Regions from separate parts of the Streptomyces sp. NPDC020490 genome, predicted to be linked through region 1. Evidence: riboswitches for the same ligand, from Rfam matches in the RefSeq annotation. Region 1 holds a riboswitch; each other region holds the start of a gene.
What was found. A riboswitch is a leader RNA that binds a small molecule or an ion and turns the genes downstream of it on or off. The one in region 1 is predicted to bind cyclic di-AMP.
Positions count from the first base shown of each region.

Region 2: another riboswitch for cyclic di-AMP. It lies ahead of ACH4ZX_RS31370 (M23 family metallopeptidase); the one in region 1 lies ahead of ACH4ZX_RS17550 (peptidoglycan DD-metalloendopeptidase family protein).
Region 3: another riboswitch for cyclic di-AMP. It lies ahead of ACH4ZX_RS00300 (C40 family peptidase); the one in region 1 lies ahead of ACH4ZX_RS17550 (peptidoglycan DD-metalloendopeptidase family protein).
Region 4: another riboswitch for cyclic di-AMP. It lies ahead of ACH4ZX_RS30300 (transglycosylase family protein); the one in region 1 lies ahead of ACH4ZX_RS17550 (peptidoglycan DD-metalloendopeptidase family protein).

Region 1 is NZ_JBIRUY010000015.1:35,747-38,931, forward strand. It holds gene ACH4ZX_RS17545 (SGNH/GDSL hydrolase family protein) at 1-438, opposite strand, end outside; gene ACH4ZX_RS17550 (peptidoglycan DD-metalloendopeptidase family protein) at 661-1,683, opposite strand; cyclic di-AMP (ydaO/yuaA leader) riboswitch at 1,688-1,846, opposite strand; gene ACH4ZX_RS17555 (tyrosine-protein phosphatase) at 2,412-3,185, shown strand, end outside.
Region 2 is NZ_JBIRUY010000037.1:14,892-18,076, reverse strand. It holds gene ACH4ZX_RS31380 (dihydrofolate reductase family protein) at 1-803, shown strand, start outside; tRNA gene ACH4ZX_RS31375 (tRNA-Met) at 1,070-1,143, shown strand; cyclic di-AMP (ydaO/yuaA leader) riboswitch at 1,412-1,569, shown strand; gene ACH4ZX_RS31370 (M23 family metallopeptidase) at 1,581-2,591, shown strand; gene ACH4ZX_RS31365 (PrsW family intramembrane metalloprotease) at 2,695-3,185, opposite strand, start outside.
Region 3 is NZ_JBIRUY010000001.1:67,018-70,202, forward strand. It holds gene ACH4ZX_RS00285 (helix-turn-helix domain-containing protein) at 1-86, opposite strand, end outside; gene ACH4ZX_RS00290 (ATP-binding protein) at 301-759, shown strand; gene ACH4ZX_RS00295 (DUF6328 family protein) at 780-1,373, opposite strand; gene ACH4ZX_RS00300 (C40 family peptidase) at 1,456-1,929, opposite strand; cyclic di-AMP (ydaO/yuaA leader) riboswitch at 1,933-2,144, opposite strand; gene ACH4ZX_RS00305 (hypothetical protein) at 2,479-2,787, opposite strand; gene ACH4ZX_RS00310 (ATP-dependent Clp protease proteolytic subunit) at 2,795-3,185, opposite strand, start outside.
Region 4 is NZ_JBIRUY010000034.1:96,004-99,188, forward strand. It holds gene eno (phosphopyruvate hydratase) at 1-729, opposite strand, end outside; gene ACH4ZX_RS30300 (transglycosylase family protein) at 1,067-1,783, opposite strand; cyclic di-AMP (ydaO/yuaA leader) riboswitch at 1,787-1,956, opposite strand; gene ACH4ZX_RS30305 (transglycosylase family protein) at 2,140-3,171, opposite strand.

The DNA.
Region 1 (3,185 bases):
GTCGGCGATGGCCCGCACATGGCCGTTGTAGGTGGCGATCTTGCCGCGCAGGCGCTTGAGCACCGGCACGCCACGGGTGTCGAAGCCCGTCGTCACCATGACGGTGCCGGCGGCCTCGGTGAGCCGTGCGACCGCCCGCTCGAAGCGCTCGGCGACCTCGTCGGGGTCGGTGCCGGGCCGGAGGATGTCGTTGCCGCCCGCGCAGAAGGACACCAGGTCCGGAGCGAGCCCGACGGCCTGCGGGACCTGCTCGGCCACGATCTGGTCGAGCAGCCTGCCGCGCACGGCGAGGTTCGTGTACGTGAAGTCGCCCTCGGGCCGCCGGTCGGCGAGGAGCACCGCGAACCGGTCCGCCCAGCCGACGAACGCCCCGTCGGGACCCGGGTCGCCGACGCCCTCGGTGAAGCTGTCCCCCACCGCGACGTACGACCCGATCACTGATCTGCTGTCACTCTTCGAATCGTCTGCCACAGCAGGTCATGATTCACCGTCCAATGTGACCTACGCGACCGTAGGGAGGGCTTGACGAACGGTGAGATAAGCCACGCCTAAATTGTTCGCCAAACCCGGAATACGCCGCCCCGTGCACGGCGACGGCCGAGAACCGGACCCGGGGATCGGGGTCCGGTCCTCGGCGGCATGCCGGGCGGCCGGGGGCCGTCAGCCGACGGCGACGCCCTTGGAGCGGAGGTAGCCGACCGGGTCCACGTCGGAGCCGTAGTTCGGCGTGGTGCGGATCTCGAAGTGCAGGTGCGGGCCGGTCACGTTGCCGGTCGCGCCGGAGAGGCCGATCTGCTGGCCGGCGGTGACGGTCTGGCCGGCCGAGACGGAGAGCTGCGAGAGGTGGGCGTACTGGGCGTAGTAGCCGTCGCTCAGCTGGATGACGACCTGGTTGCCGTAGGCGCCGCCCCAGCCCGCGGAGACGACCGTGCCGGCGCCCACGGCCTTCAGCGAGGTGCCGGTCGGCACGACGAAGTCGACGCCGGTGTGGTAGCCGCTGGACCACATGCTGCCCGCGACGCGGTATCCGGTGCCGACGCCGGCCCCGGACACCGGGAGGGTGTAACCGCTGGAGGTGCCGGTGGACTCGGCGGCCTGGGTGACCGTCGTCGGCTGCGAGGAGGACGAGGAGGAGGACGAGTCGGCGGAGGAGGACGGAGAGTCGGCGGAAGGCGCGGGAGCCGAAGAGGAAGGCGACGAAGAGGAAGGCGACGAAGAGGGCGAAAGCGACGAAGACGGCGAAGACGACGACGACTTGGTGGCGCCGCTCGTGGCCTTCTTGCCGATGACGAGCTTGAGGCCGGGGTGGATCAGCGACGGGTCGTCGCCGACGGCCTCGCGGTTGTCCGCATACAGCTTCTTCCAGCCGCCGCGGACGCTCTGCTCCTCGGCGATCTTCGAGAGCCAGTCACCCTTGCGCACCGAATAGGTCCGCACGCCCGCGTTGTTCGCGGCCTTCTCCTTCGCGGCCTTCTTCCCCTCGGCCGCCGCCTTCTCGGCGCCGGAAAGGGACTGCACGGTCTTCTGCGAAACCGGCTGCGCGGTGGACTGCGCGGTGTCGGCGTGGGCGCCGGTGGCCCCCAGCAGGGGGAGGGCGAGCGCGGCGCCGCCGGTTCCGGCGACGGCGATGGAGCGGGTGAAGCGCTGGGACTTGGGGCGGCGGTGCTTACCCTTCGCGGGCATGACGAATTCCTCTCCGGCGCCTGCGAGGTGAGCTGTCGGGTGCGGACTGGAGATGTCCGGCCGCGCGGTGGGCGCGACTTGACCCCAAGCCTGTTCCGGAGACCGGACAGGCGGTTCTACCTGTGGGTCCCCCGCTCCTGCCGTGCACGGGTGAGTGGTGCGGGATTCCGGGCGGCGGCAGGATTCGGCGTCCGCCCGGATTGCCTGGCGAACGTAAGCGACCACGACGCGAAGGGACAAGCAAGAGGTTGCGGGAGGCGCACGTTCCCCTTGATCCCTTACCGGAATTCCCGGTCACCCTCCGTTGATTCCGAGGCGGCTTCAGCGGCCAAATTCCCTGAAAAACAATACGCATTACGTGAACATGACGGGCGACTCACGGTGACCGGTATGACGATGCTCACGCGACCTCGCGCCAGCATTCCTTATTCTGGAGCGAGTTGGAATGAAATCCATCCAAAGCGCCAATTCGGACAGAAGACTCAGACAAGGGCGATGCACCAGAGAAGCACCTTCGGGGCGCATGAACCGTTTCGCGGCATTCGTACCGGCTCGCCACCGGTTCGCCACCAACTCGCCACATGCTCGCCACCGGCTCGCCACGGAATCGCCACGGGCTCCCCGGGGGCAGTCCGCACACCCCTGCTGAGCCGGGGTGTGCGTGTCGTATCGTCAAGGAGGTGCCCGTCGACGAGCAGCGCCGACGGGGACGGCTGGGAGGAGCCCCCGTGACGCAGCAGATCCCGTCGACCGAGCCCGAGCTGGCAGGAGTCCGCAACTTCCGCGACGTGGGGGGCCTGCCGACGGTGGACGGACGACGGGTGCGCCACGGAGTGCTGTTCCGCAGCGGCCACCTCGCGCACGCCACCGCGGAGGACGCCGCCTTCCTCGCCTCGCTGGGACTGCACACCGTCTTCGACTTCCGCAACGCGGCGGACCAGAGGCTGGAGGGCCCGGACGTCGAACTGCCGGGCGTGCGGAATGTGAACCTGCCGCTGAGCGACCCGGCGGACGGCGCCGAGTTCTGGAAGATGGTCCGGGACGGAGACCTCGACCAGCTGCGCGAGATACTCGGGGACGGCAAGGCGGCCGGCCGCATGATCGGCTCGTACCGCCTGATCATCAAGGAGCGCACCGGCGAGCACACGCGCGTGCTGCACGCGCTGGCCGAGGACAGCGTGCCCGCGCTGATGCACTGCGCCGCGGGCAAGGACCGCGCGGGCCTGTCCGTCGCCGTGACCCTGCTCGCCGTGGGCGTGGAGCGGGACGCGATCTTCGCCGACTACCTGGAGTCGAACGCCAAGCACCGCCGCTACCGGGTGCAGCGCGGCGGAAACTCGGCCTCGGCCTACTCCCCCGAGGTCATGGAGCTGCTCAGCCCGCTGTTCGAGGCGCGCGAGGAGTACCTGGCGGCGGCCTTCGAGACCATCGAGGAGACGTGGGGCGGCGTCGATCCCTACCTGGAGCAGGGGCTCGGCGTCACTCCGGCGGTCCGGGAGCGG
Region 2 (3,185 bases), on a different contig from region 1:
CGGACGAGGGCGCCGAACGGGCCCGCGCGCTGGGGCTCGCCGCCGACGTCGTCGCGCTGGGCGGCGAGGTCGGCTGGCGGCCGCTGCTGCGGCATCTGCACGACGTCCGGGGGGTGCGCCGTCTCATGGTGGAGGGCGGGGGGCTCGTGCACACCCAGCTGCTCCAGCAGGGGCTCGCCGACGAGCTGCAGCTCGTGCTGGCGCCGGTGTTCGTGGGTGACCCCGCCGCGCCGCGGCTGTTCGGTCCGGGGGCGTACCAGGGCGGGCGGCTGCGGCTGCTGGAGACGCGGCGGATCGAGGACGTGGTCCTCATGCGGTACGAGCCGACGGCTCCCGGGGCCGGGGAGGTCGCCGTGGCCGCCGACCACCGCTGGCTCGCCCTCGCGTGCGAGTTGGCGGCGCTGTGCCCGCCGTCGCGGACGGCGTTCAGCGTGGGGGCGGTGGTGGTGGCCGGTGACGGCACGGAGCTGGCCCGGGGGTACTCCCGTGAGGGGGACGATCCTGTGGTGCATGCCGAGGAGGCGGCTCTGGCGAAGCTCGATCCGGACGATCCCCGGCTCGCCGGCGCCACGGTCTACAGCAGCCTCGAGCCGTGCGCCCGGCGCGCGTCCCGGCCCAAGCCGTGCGCGCGGCTGATCCTCGACGCGGGGGTCCGGCGGGTGGTGACGGCTTGGCGGGAGCCCGACACGTTCGTCGAGAGCGCCGACGGCAGCGGGCTGCTGGCGGGGGAGGGGGTCGACGTGGTCGTGCTGCCGGAGTACGCGGAGCGGGCCGAGGCGCCCAATCGGCATCTGGTGGGGTAGCGGGGTGCCTGCGGCGGCCTGTCGCGGTTCGGTGGGGGTGCGTGTTGCGCGGGCGGTGGGGGGTGGGTCGGGGCCGGGGCGGGGGTGTCCGTCCTCGGAACGGCGCGGAATCGGGGGTTCGGGAGGTGCGGGGGTTGACGCGCCAACCGATGCGGGCGTACACCCCCGTCCCGTCCCCTTCCCGCCGTACGCGGCTGACGGCGCGTGCCGCGGAGAAACGCGTGTGCTTGCCGTCCTGCGTATGACGTACACTGGTGACACACCGACGCGGGGTGGAGCAGCTCGGTAGCTCGCTGGGCTCATAACCCAGAGGTCGCAGGTTCAAATCCTGTCCCCGCTACTCAAGGCCGACGGCCGGGATCATCAGAGGTCCCGGCCGTCGGTGTTTTTGTGCGGTCCGTGACCGTGAGTGATGAGGTGGCCGCCCTGCGCAGTGTGGTCGGCGGGGTATGTGAGGGGCCAACTCGCCCGTTTTTAGGCGGTCATGGGGATGTACGTCCGGCGTGGATTCGTTAATGATCAAGCGGAACGGCTTGGAAACGAGCCCCTGCGTCTATTAACGTTCGATAACGCAGCGCGGTCGTCCCAGCCGTCACAAGAGGCGGCTCCGTGCGCACGCGCCGAATCCCGCAAGGGAACCGGGGAACCACCACCCTGGGGTGAATCGCGCGAATGCCGCCGTGGGATCACGGTGGATATACGCGCGTAGGAGACCTTCCTGCTCCGAACCCGTCAGCTAACCCGGTAGGCGAGGAGGAAGGAAAGGAGCACGCCCACGTGGCGTCCAACCCTGCCCCGACAGCCCCGTTCCAGCCGAGTGACACCTTCGGCTACGGCAGCTACCGCACCGACGAGGGCCCGTGGGAGGCATGGAACCCCACGGAGGACTCCGTCCGCCCCGTACGCGGCCGGCACCGTGTCTCCAAGCAGCGCGGCGGGGGACTCGCCCGCAGTTCCACGGTTCTGGGCGTCGGCGTCATAGCCGCCGTCGGCGCGGGCGGCATGGCCAGCGCCAACACCGGCAAGCCGCCGGTGTCCATCTCCATGCCCGACCTGCCCTCGGTCGGCTCGCTGATCTCCGACGACGAGCCCGAGCCGCAGGGGTCCGCCACTCCGCTCAGCAGCGTCGGCGTGACCTCCGCGGAGAGCACCAAGGGCGCCGGTGAGGCGCTGCGCGACCGCATCATGGCGCAGGCCGAGTCGCAGCAGATCCAGGTCGAGAGCAAGACGCAGCAGGCCACCGAAGCCGCCCTCGCCAAGCAGGTCGCCGACGCGGCCGAGCAGGCCGAGAAGGCGGCCGCCGCCAAGGCCGCCGCCGCCAAGGAGAAGGCGGAGGCGGAGGCCAAGAAGAAGGCCGAGGCCGCGCGTCTCGCCGAGCTGGCCAAGCAGTACACGCTGCCGACCTCCTCGTACACGATCACCTCGACCTTCGGTCAGGCCGGCTCCATGTGGTCCTCCGGCTACCACACCGGCCTCGACTTCGCCGCCCCTACCGGCACGCTCATCAAGGCCATCCACAGCGGGACCATCACCGAGGCCGGCTGGGCGGGGGCGTACGGTTACCGCACGATCCTGACCCTGGACGACGGCACCGAGCTGTGGTTCTGCCACCAGTCGTCGATCAGTGTGAGCGTGGGGCAGAAGGTCAGCACCGGTGACGTCATCGGGCGCGTGGGTGCCACCGGGAACGTGACCGGCCCGCACCTGCACCTCGAGGTCCACGCGGGCGGGCAGGCCAGTGGCATCGACCCGATGGCCTGGCTGCGCGGCAAGGGACTCAACCCCTGATCTCCCCCTGATCCCCGGCGGTCCTGACGGCAAACCCCCCGACGTCAGGACTGCCGGTCAGGCGTGCCCGAGAACTCCGGGACGCCGTCGGCCGCTCCGGGTTTCAGGAGCGGTACGGGTTGTACGCGGGGTTCGCGGGGTGCCCGTACGCCGGCCAGGGCGGTGCTACGACCGGCACCGGGGGAGCCGTCATCCTGGCCGCGTGGTCCAGTGCCGGCCGCGCGATCTCGCGCCGCCACCACAGCTCGGCCAGCAACTCCCGCTCCCGTACGACGAAGTCGGCGTCCGCGCGTCCGCGCCGTCCCCGGTGCCGCAGGAACGCCAGCGACGTCGCGTACGCCTCGTACTCGGCCACCGTCCGCCTGGCCGGCTTGCCGAAGCGGTGGCGGGCGTAGTCGCGGGCCGTCCGCCGCGCCCGCATGGAGCCGAGCGCGTACGGCTCGCCCGGCGTCAGCCAGCCGGCGAGGACGTACGGCGGCAGTTCCTCGCGCACGGTCCGCAGTTCGCGCTGCCGCGTCCAGATAACCAGCCAGGTCAGCAGCCCGAACGCGGGCACCATGAAGGCCGCGTACACCGCGAAGAACCCGAACCCGC
Region 3 (3,185 bases), on a different contig from region 1:
TCACCGCTGGTGAGCCTCGCCTCGGCGCGCAGCGCACGCAGTTCGGCGCCCAGCTTCCTGCGGCGCACCGCGGGACCGTGCTGCATGGGTCCCTCCTTACTCCTTATGAGGCGCCCCAATACGGTCTCTCGTGGCAGAGTTCACCGCTTTGAGCGACAGATATATGCATATCTCGGTGGATCGCCAGCCGTGACCCGTGCGGTGATGGCAGTCTGACGGCGAAGCACCAGTCCGGGACCGTACTCGAACCATCCGCTCCGTGTCGGACCAGCGGCCCCGGGGGAAAGGGACGACGTCGTCATGGCAGACCATCTGGAAGCATCCGTCACTCTGCCGAGCGATCCCGCCTCGGTCTGCGCGGCCCGCACCTACGCGATCGACACCCTCGCGGAGTGGGGCCTGGCGCCGCACACGGAGGTGGCCGACACCGTGCGGCTCATCGTCTCCGAACTCGCCACCAACGCCGTCCAGCACACCCTCGGGCAGTCGCCCACCTTCACCGTCGGACTCGAACTCGACCGCGACGAACAGCTGCGCATCGGGGTCACCGACAGCCACCCCCGGTTCCCGAAGCGGCTGCCCGCCGCCGTCCAGCAGGACAACGGCCGCGGCCTGGTGATCATCCGCTGGCTGACCGCCGAGTGCGGCGGCAGACTCTGCGTGCGCCCCACCCGGGAGGGCGGCAAGACCGTCTCCGTCGAACTGCCGTGGAAGGTGCCGGCCCGGCCGGTGCCGGCAGCCGGGCAGCAGGAGCCGTAGCGGGGCTCGGGCGAGGGGGTTCAGCGGCGCCGTACCGGCGGCTCCCGGTGCACGGCCCCGTCCAGCGGCGCTCCCGGCTGCCTGACGACGGGCGCGGCCTGCTGCGCGCCCTGCTGCGGGGCCTGCTGTTCGGCGGACAGGCCCGCCCGCCGCACCAGGCGAGGCAGCAGCCACCACAGGCCGAGGCACACGCACAGGGTGGCCGCGCCCGCGGCCACGCCGCCCGCCCGGCCCGTCGTCACGTCCACCACGAGCAGCACCGAGCCGGTGAACGCCAGCACCAGCACACCCATGCCGATGGTGGCGAGCCGTGAGGACACCTGGACGACGCGCGGCTTGGCGCCCCGCTGGAACAGCGAGCGGTGCAGCGCGGCCGGCGCGGTGAACAGGGCGGCGGCGAGGACCGCGAGCAGCAGTGTGGTGACGTAGGTGGCCCGCTGGACCGGGTCGAGGGACGGGAAGCGCGGGGTGAAGGCCAGGGTCAGCAGGAAGGCGAAGAGGATCTGCACGCCGGTCTGGGTGACGCGCAGTTCCTGGAGCAGTTCGCCGAAATTGCGGTCGGCGCGCTCCAGCGGGGTCTCGTTGCGTGCGGTGCAGGGGACATGGTCGGCCATGGTTGAACGGATAACCGGTCAGGGCCCTGTCACGCCTCGTGGGGTGGCGGCGTGTCAGGGGCGCCGCCACCGCACGCAAGGATCAGCTGACCCGGCCGTACCAGACGCTCTTCGTCCAGATCTTCTGCAGTCTCACCACGTCCCCGGTCTTCGGGGCGTGCCAGATCTTCCCCTTTCCGGCGTAGATGCCGACGTGGTAGACGTACGAACCCGAATGGAAGAACACGAGGTCTCCGGCCTTGCGGCTCTTGGCGGAGATGTGGCGGGTCTTGTTGTACTGCTGGGCCGCGGTACGCGGCAGGCTCTTGCCCGCCTTCTTGAACGAGTACAGCGTGAGCCCGGAGCAGTCGAACCGGTACGGCCCGGTGGCACCCCACCGGTAGGGCGCACCCTTCTTGGAAGCCGCGATCTGCAATGCCTTCGTCGCGGGCGTCGCGGCGGCCGCGTCGGAGGCGAAGCCCGGGACCACGACCGAGCCGCCCACCGCGGCGATGGTGAGGGCCGAGGCCGTGCCGGCCCGGACCATCATCGACGGGACACGATTGAGCGCAGTCATGCGCAACCCTTCGTCAGCCGCCTGTGAAGGATGACCTGTCGGATTCGGGCTGGCGAAGTTGCCCGGCCGCGTGCGCGGCTTCACCCCAAGGGCTGCTCGGCCCGGTCATGGCGTGACCGTTCCGGCGACCCGTCGTGCTTGGGTCCTCCACTCCTGCCGATCCACTCCTGTCGACCGGTCATCCGGGCGGCGGCAGGACTCGGCGTCCGCCCGGATCGCCCCGCCGCGGCGGCGGGGACTTGTCGTCAGACACGGATCTTGGCTCACGGATTTCCGAAAAGCCCAACGGAAACGGGGATTTGTGTTGTTACTCACCACTCACCCGTTCGGGTGCCCACCGCTGTGTTCGGACGCGCGTCATCACCTCCGAAACCGCCCGGACCAGCGAAGAAGGCCCTCATCCCGCCTTGGGGCCGGGCCCGTTGCGCAACCCGACCGGTCAAAAAAGAGGAGGTGTGTCTAGTCCGGAAGGCGGTACGCCGTTTGGTCCGTTTCGGCCCCGGCCCGGACACCGCGCCGGGCGACCGCGGCCCGCGCCCGGCGCGTGCCTCAAGTGCCGGACTGCGGGGGCACGGTGACCCGGGCGGTGCGCCGCTCGCCGTCCAGCACCCGCAGCGCCCGCGCCAGGGTGGGGGCGTGCAGTTCGGTCTCGCCCCGTTGGTGCATCAGGGCGAGCGCGTCGCGCAGTTCGGCCGCCCGGGCCACCAGCGCCTGCGCGGCCCGCAGCCCGCCGTAGGTGTCGCCGTGGCGGGCCGGATTGATGCGGCCGAGCAGGTCGGCCACGTCGAGGTAACGGTCGATCAGCTCGCCCTCGGCGCGGGTCAGCGCGGGCAGCGGCGGGAGTTCGGGCGGGAGCACCGGCCGCTCACCTCCCGGCGGGCGGGGCGAGGGGCGCCCGGCGGCCGGGGACGATCCGGTCCACCAGGCCGTAGTCCACGGCCTGCCGGGCGTCGAAGACCCGGTCCCGCTCGATGTCGGCGCCGATCTTCTCCCGGCTGTGTCCGGTGGCCCGGGCCAGCATCTCCTCCACGAGACGGCGATTGCGCGTCAGTTCCTCCGCCTGCACCGCCAGATCACTCGCCTGGCCCCGCACCGGCTCGGCGAGCGCGGGCTGGCGGATCACCACCCGCGCGCCCGGCAGTGCGGAGCGCTTGCCCGGAGTCCCGGCGGCCAGCAGCACCGCGGCCGTGGAGGCGGCCTGCCCCAGGCACGTCGTCTCCACGTCGCAGGAGACGTACCGCATCGTGTCGTAGAGC
Region 4 (3,185 bases), on a different contig from region 1:
GAGGGCGAGGGCGATCTGCTCGCCGGGGGTGTAGCCGGCCTCCTTGATCGCCTCCAGGATGAGGTCGAGGGCCTCGCGGTTGGAGCCGAGGTTCGGGGCGAAGCCGCCCTCGTCGCCCAGACCGGTGGCCAGACCCTTGGACTTCAGGACCTTCTTCAGGGTGTGGTACACCTCGGTGCCCCAGCGCAGTGCCTCGGAGAAGGACTCCGCGCCGATCGGGGCGATCATGAACTCCTGGATGTCCACGTTGGAGTCGGCGTGCGAGCCGCCGTTCAGGATGTTCATCATCGGCACCGGCAGCAGGTGCGCGTTGGGGCCGCCCAGGTAGCGGAAGAGGGGGAGGTCGCTGGCCTCGGAGGCGGCGTGGGCCACGGCGAGCGAGACGCCGAGGATGGCGTTGGCGCCGAGCGAGCCCTTGTTGTCGGTGGCGTCCAGGTCGAACATCGCCTGGTCGATCAGGCGCTGCTCGGTGGCGTCGTAGCCGACCAGCTCCGGGCCGATCTGCTCGATGACGGCGAGGACGGCCTTCTCGACACCCTTGCCCTGGTAACGGTTCGGGTCGCCGTCACGGAGCTCGATGGCCTCGAAGGCGCCGGTGGAGGCGCCGGAGGGGACGGCGGCACGACCCGTGCTGCCGTCGTCGAGGCCGACCTCGACCTCGACCGTGGGATTGCCTCGGGAGTCCAGGATTTCCCGGGCTACGACGACGTCGATGGACGGCACGAGCATCTCCTTCGTGGATGTGACGCTGGTAGTGCGGGGCACTTGGGCCTGACGGCCCGTCTTGCAGCCTTGCGACTAGAGCCTAACCGTCCCGGGGCCGTCGGCAGCCGACCGACCGTCCCGTGGACAAGGTCAGACGGTACCTATTGTTCACCCCCGGAACAAAGCGAGGTGAACAACGCGTGCACACCGGGCGCCGGCGGGCGAAGAAAAACCCCGCCCCGGTGCGTACGGGGGAACACGCACCGGGGCGGGGAGCCCATGGGGCCGGGGGCGGCCCCATGGCGGTCCACTGTGGGGGACGCGGCTGTGCGGGGCCTGTGGTCCGGCTACCGGGCGGCTGTCACTTCAGGTGCAGCTGCTGGCCCGGGTAGATGAGGTCGGCGTCCTCGACGATGTCCTTGTTCAGCCGGAACACCTTCTTCCAGCCGCCCTTGACGTCGTGCTCCGCGGCGATCGAGGAGAGCGTGTCACCCTTGACGACCTTGTACTCGCCGTCGCCCTTCTTGACCTTCTTGCCGGTCGGGGTGGTGACGGTCTTCTGCGACTTCACGGCCGGGCGCCCGGTGGAGCGGGAGGCGCTCTGCTGCTCGGTGGAGCGGGAGGCGGTGCCGCCGCTCGACGAGGAGGACGACGAAGAGGACGACGAGGAGGGTGCCCCGGCGGCGCCGTCGTAGGAGGCGCCGGACAGGCCCGTGCCGCACACCGGCCAGGCGCCCTTGCCCTGGGAGGCGAGGACCTTCTCGGCGACGGCGATCTGCTGCGCCTTGCTGGCCTGGTCGGCGGTGGAGGCGTACTGCGTGCCGCCGTACGCGGCCCAGGTGGAGGCGGAGAACTGCAGGCCGCCGTAGTAGCCGTTGCCGGTGTTGATGGACCAGTTGCCGCCGGACTCGCACTGGGCGACGGCGTCCCACTCGGAGGCGGTGGCGGCGGAGGCGTTGCCGGCCGCCAGCAGCGGGGCGGCGACGGCGGCGCCGGTGACACCGGCGACGGCGACGGCGCGGGTGGAGCGCTGGAGAACGGTCGGACGACGGTGCTTGCCCTTGCCGGAAAACAGCATGGTTGATCCCCTCACCGACGCCTGCGAGGTGAGCTGTCGGGTTCGGGCCGGTTGAGTTGCCCGGCCGCCCACCTCCCGGTGCGCGGCTCCACCCCTAGCCGTTCCCACCCCTCAAGGGCCGGGCCCGGCGCCTACCTTGGGTCCCCCGCTCCTGCCTACGGCGCTTGACGCGACGACTGTTCCCGGACGGCCGCTGGCAGGATTCGGCGTTGCGGCAGCCGGGGCCCGCGTTGGCGAGCGGTCATGACCGTAGACACGGAATCCACCGGATTTCAAAGACGATCAGGGCCTCTGAGACTCATCCCACACTTTCACCAAACCGGACATTCCACAGCGAAAGCGGACGTCAACTCCCGCTAGTTTTCGCCCGTTTCCGCCCCGACTCGCAGGGTCTGACCGGGGACGATGCGGCTCGGGTCGGCACCGATCGCCTTCTTGTTCAGGGCGTAGAGCTCGCGCCACCCGCCGTCGACGTCGAGGGTGTCCGCGACGGAGGCGAGGGTGTCGCCGGCGTGGACCGTGTAGGCGTCGCCGTCGTCGGCGTCCGTGCGCGCGGCATGACGGCCCGAGGACGCTTCCGTGGAGCGGCCGTTCGCCGCCTCGTCGGCGCTGCCGCCGCGGTGGCGGCCGGTGCCGGTGTCGCCGCCGGCACCGCCGGCGTCAAGGGAGCCGGTGTCGACGAGGTTCCAGGAGCCCACCATCTGCTCCGAGTTGTCCGTGTCGTCGCTTTCAGCCGTTTCGTCGAGTGAGCCGTCGGACGTCCGCGACGCGGACGGGGAGGCGGACGGCGAAGCCGACTTGTCGGACTTGGCGGGCTTGTCCGTTGCCCTGGAGGAGCCCTTCGACGCCCCGGGGGACGCGGAGGCGTCGGACGGGGCGTCCGAGGGCGAGGCCGCGCCGGACGCGTCACCCGACGCGCCGGACGAGCCGTTGGACAGGCCGGTGGAGTCGGTGGCGCCGGTGGAGTCGGACGAGTCGTCACCGATTCCGGTGTCGATGTCGGCCGCGCCCTTGTCCTTGTCGAGCCCGGAGGTCAGCCCGCAGGTGGCGAAGGCGCCGACACCCTGGTCGGCGAGTATCTTCTCGGCGACTGCTATCTGCTGGTTGCGGCTGGCCAGGTCGGCGCTCGGCGCATAGTCGAGGCCGCCGTACTTCTCCCAGTCCTCCTGGGACAGCCGCAGGCCGCCGGAGAAGCCGTTGCCGCTGTTCTCGCTCCAGGAGCCGCCGGTCTCGCACTCCGCCACCTTGTCCCACGTCGAACCGTCGGCGGCGTTCGCGGCGGAGGCGCCCAGGAGCGGGATGGCGATGGCGGAGCCGGTCACTCCGGCCGCGACGAGGAGAGCCGGAGCCTGGCGGGGGCGACGGTGACGACCGTTCCCGGAGAGCATGCGGAGACCTTTCG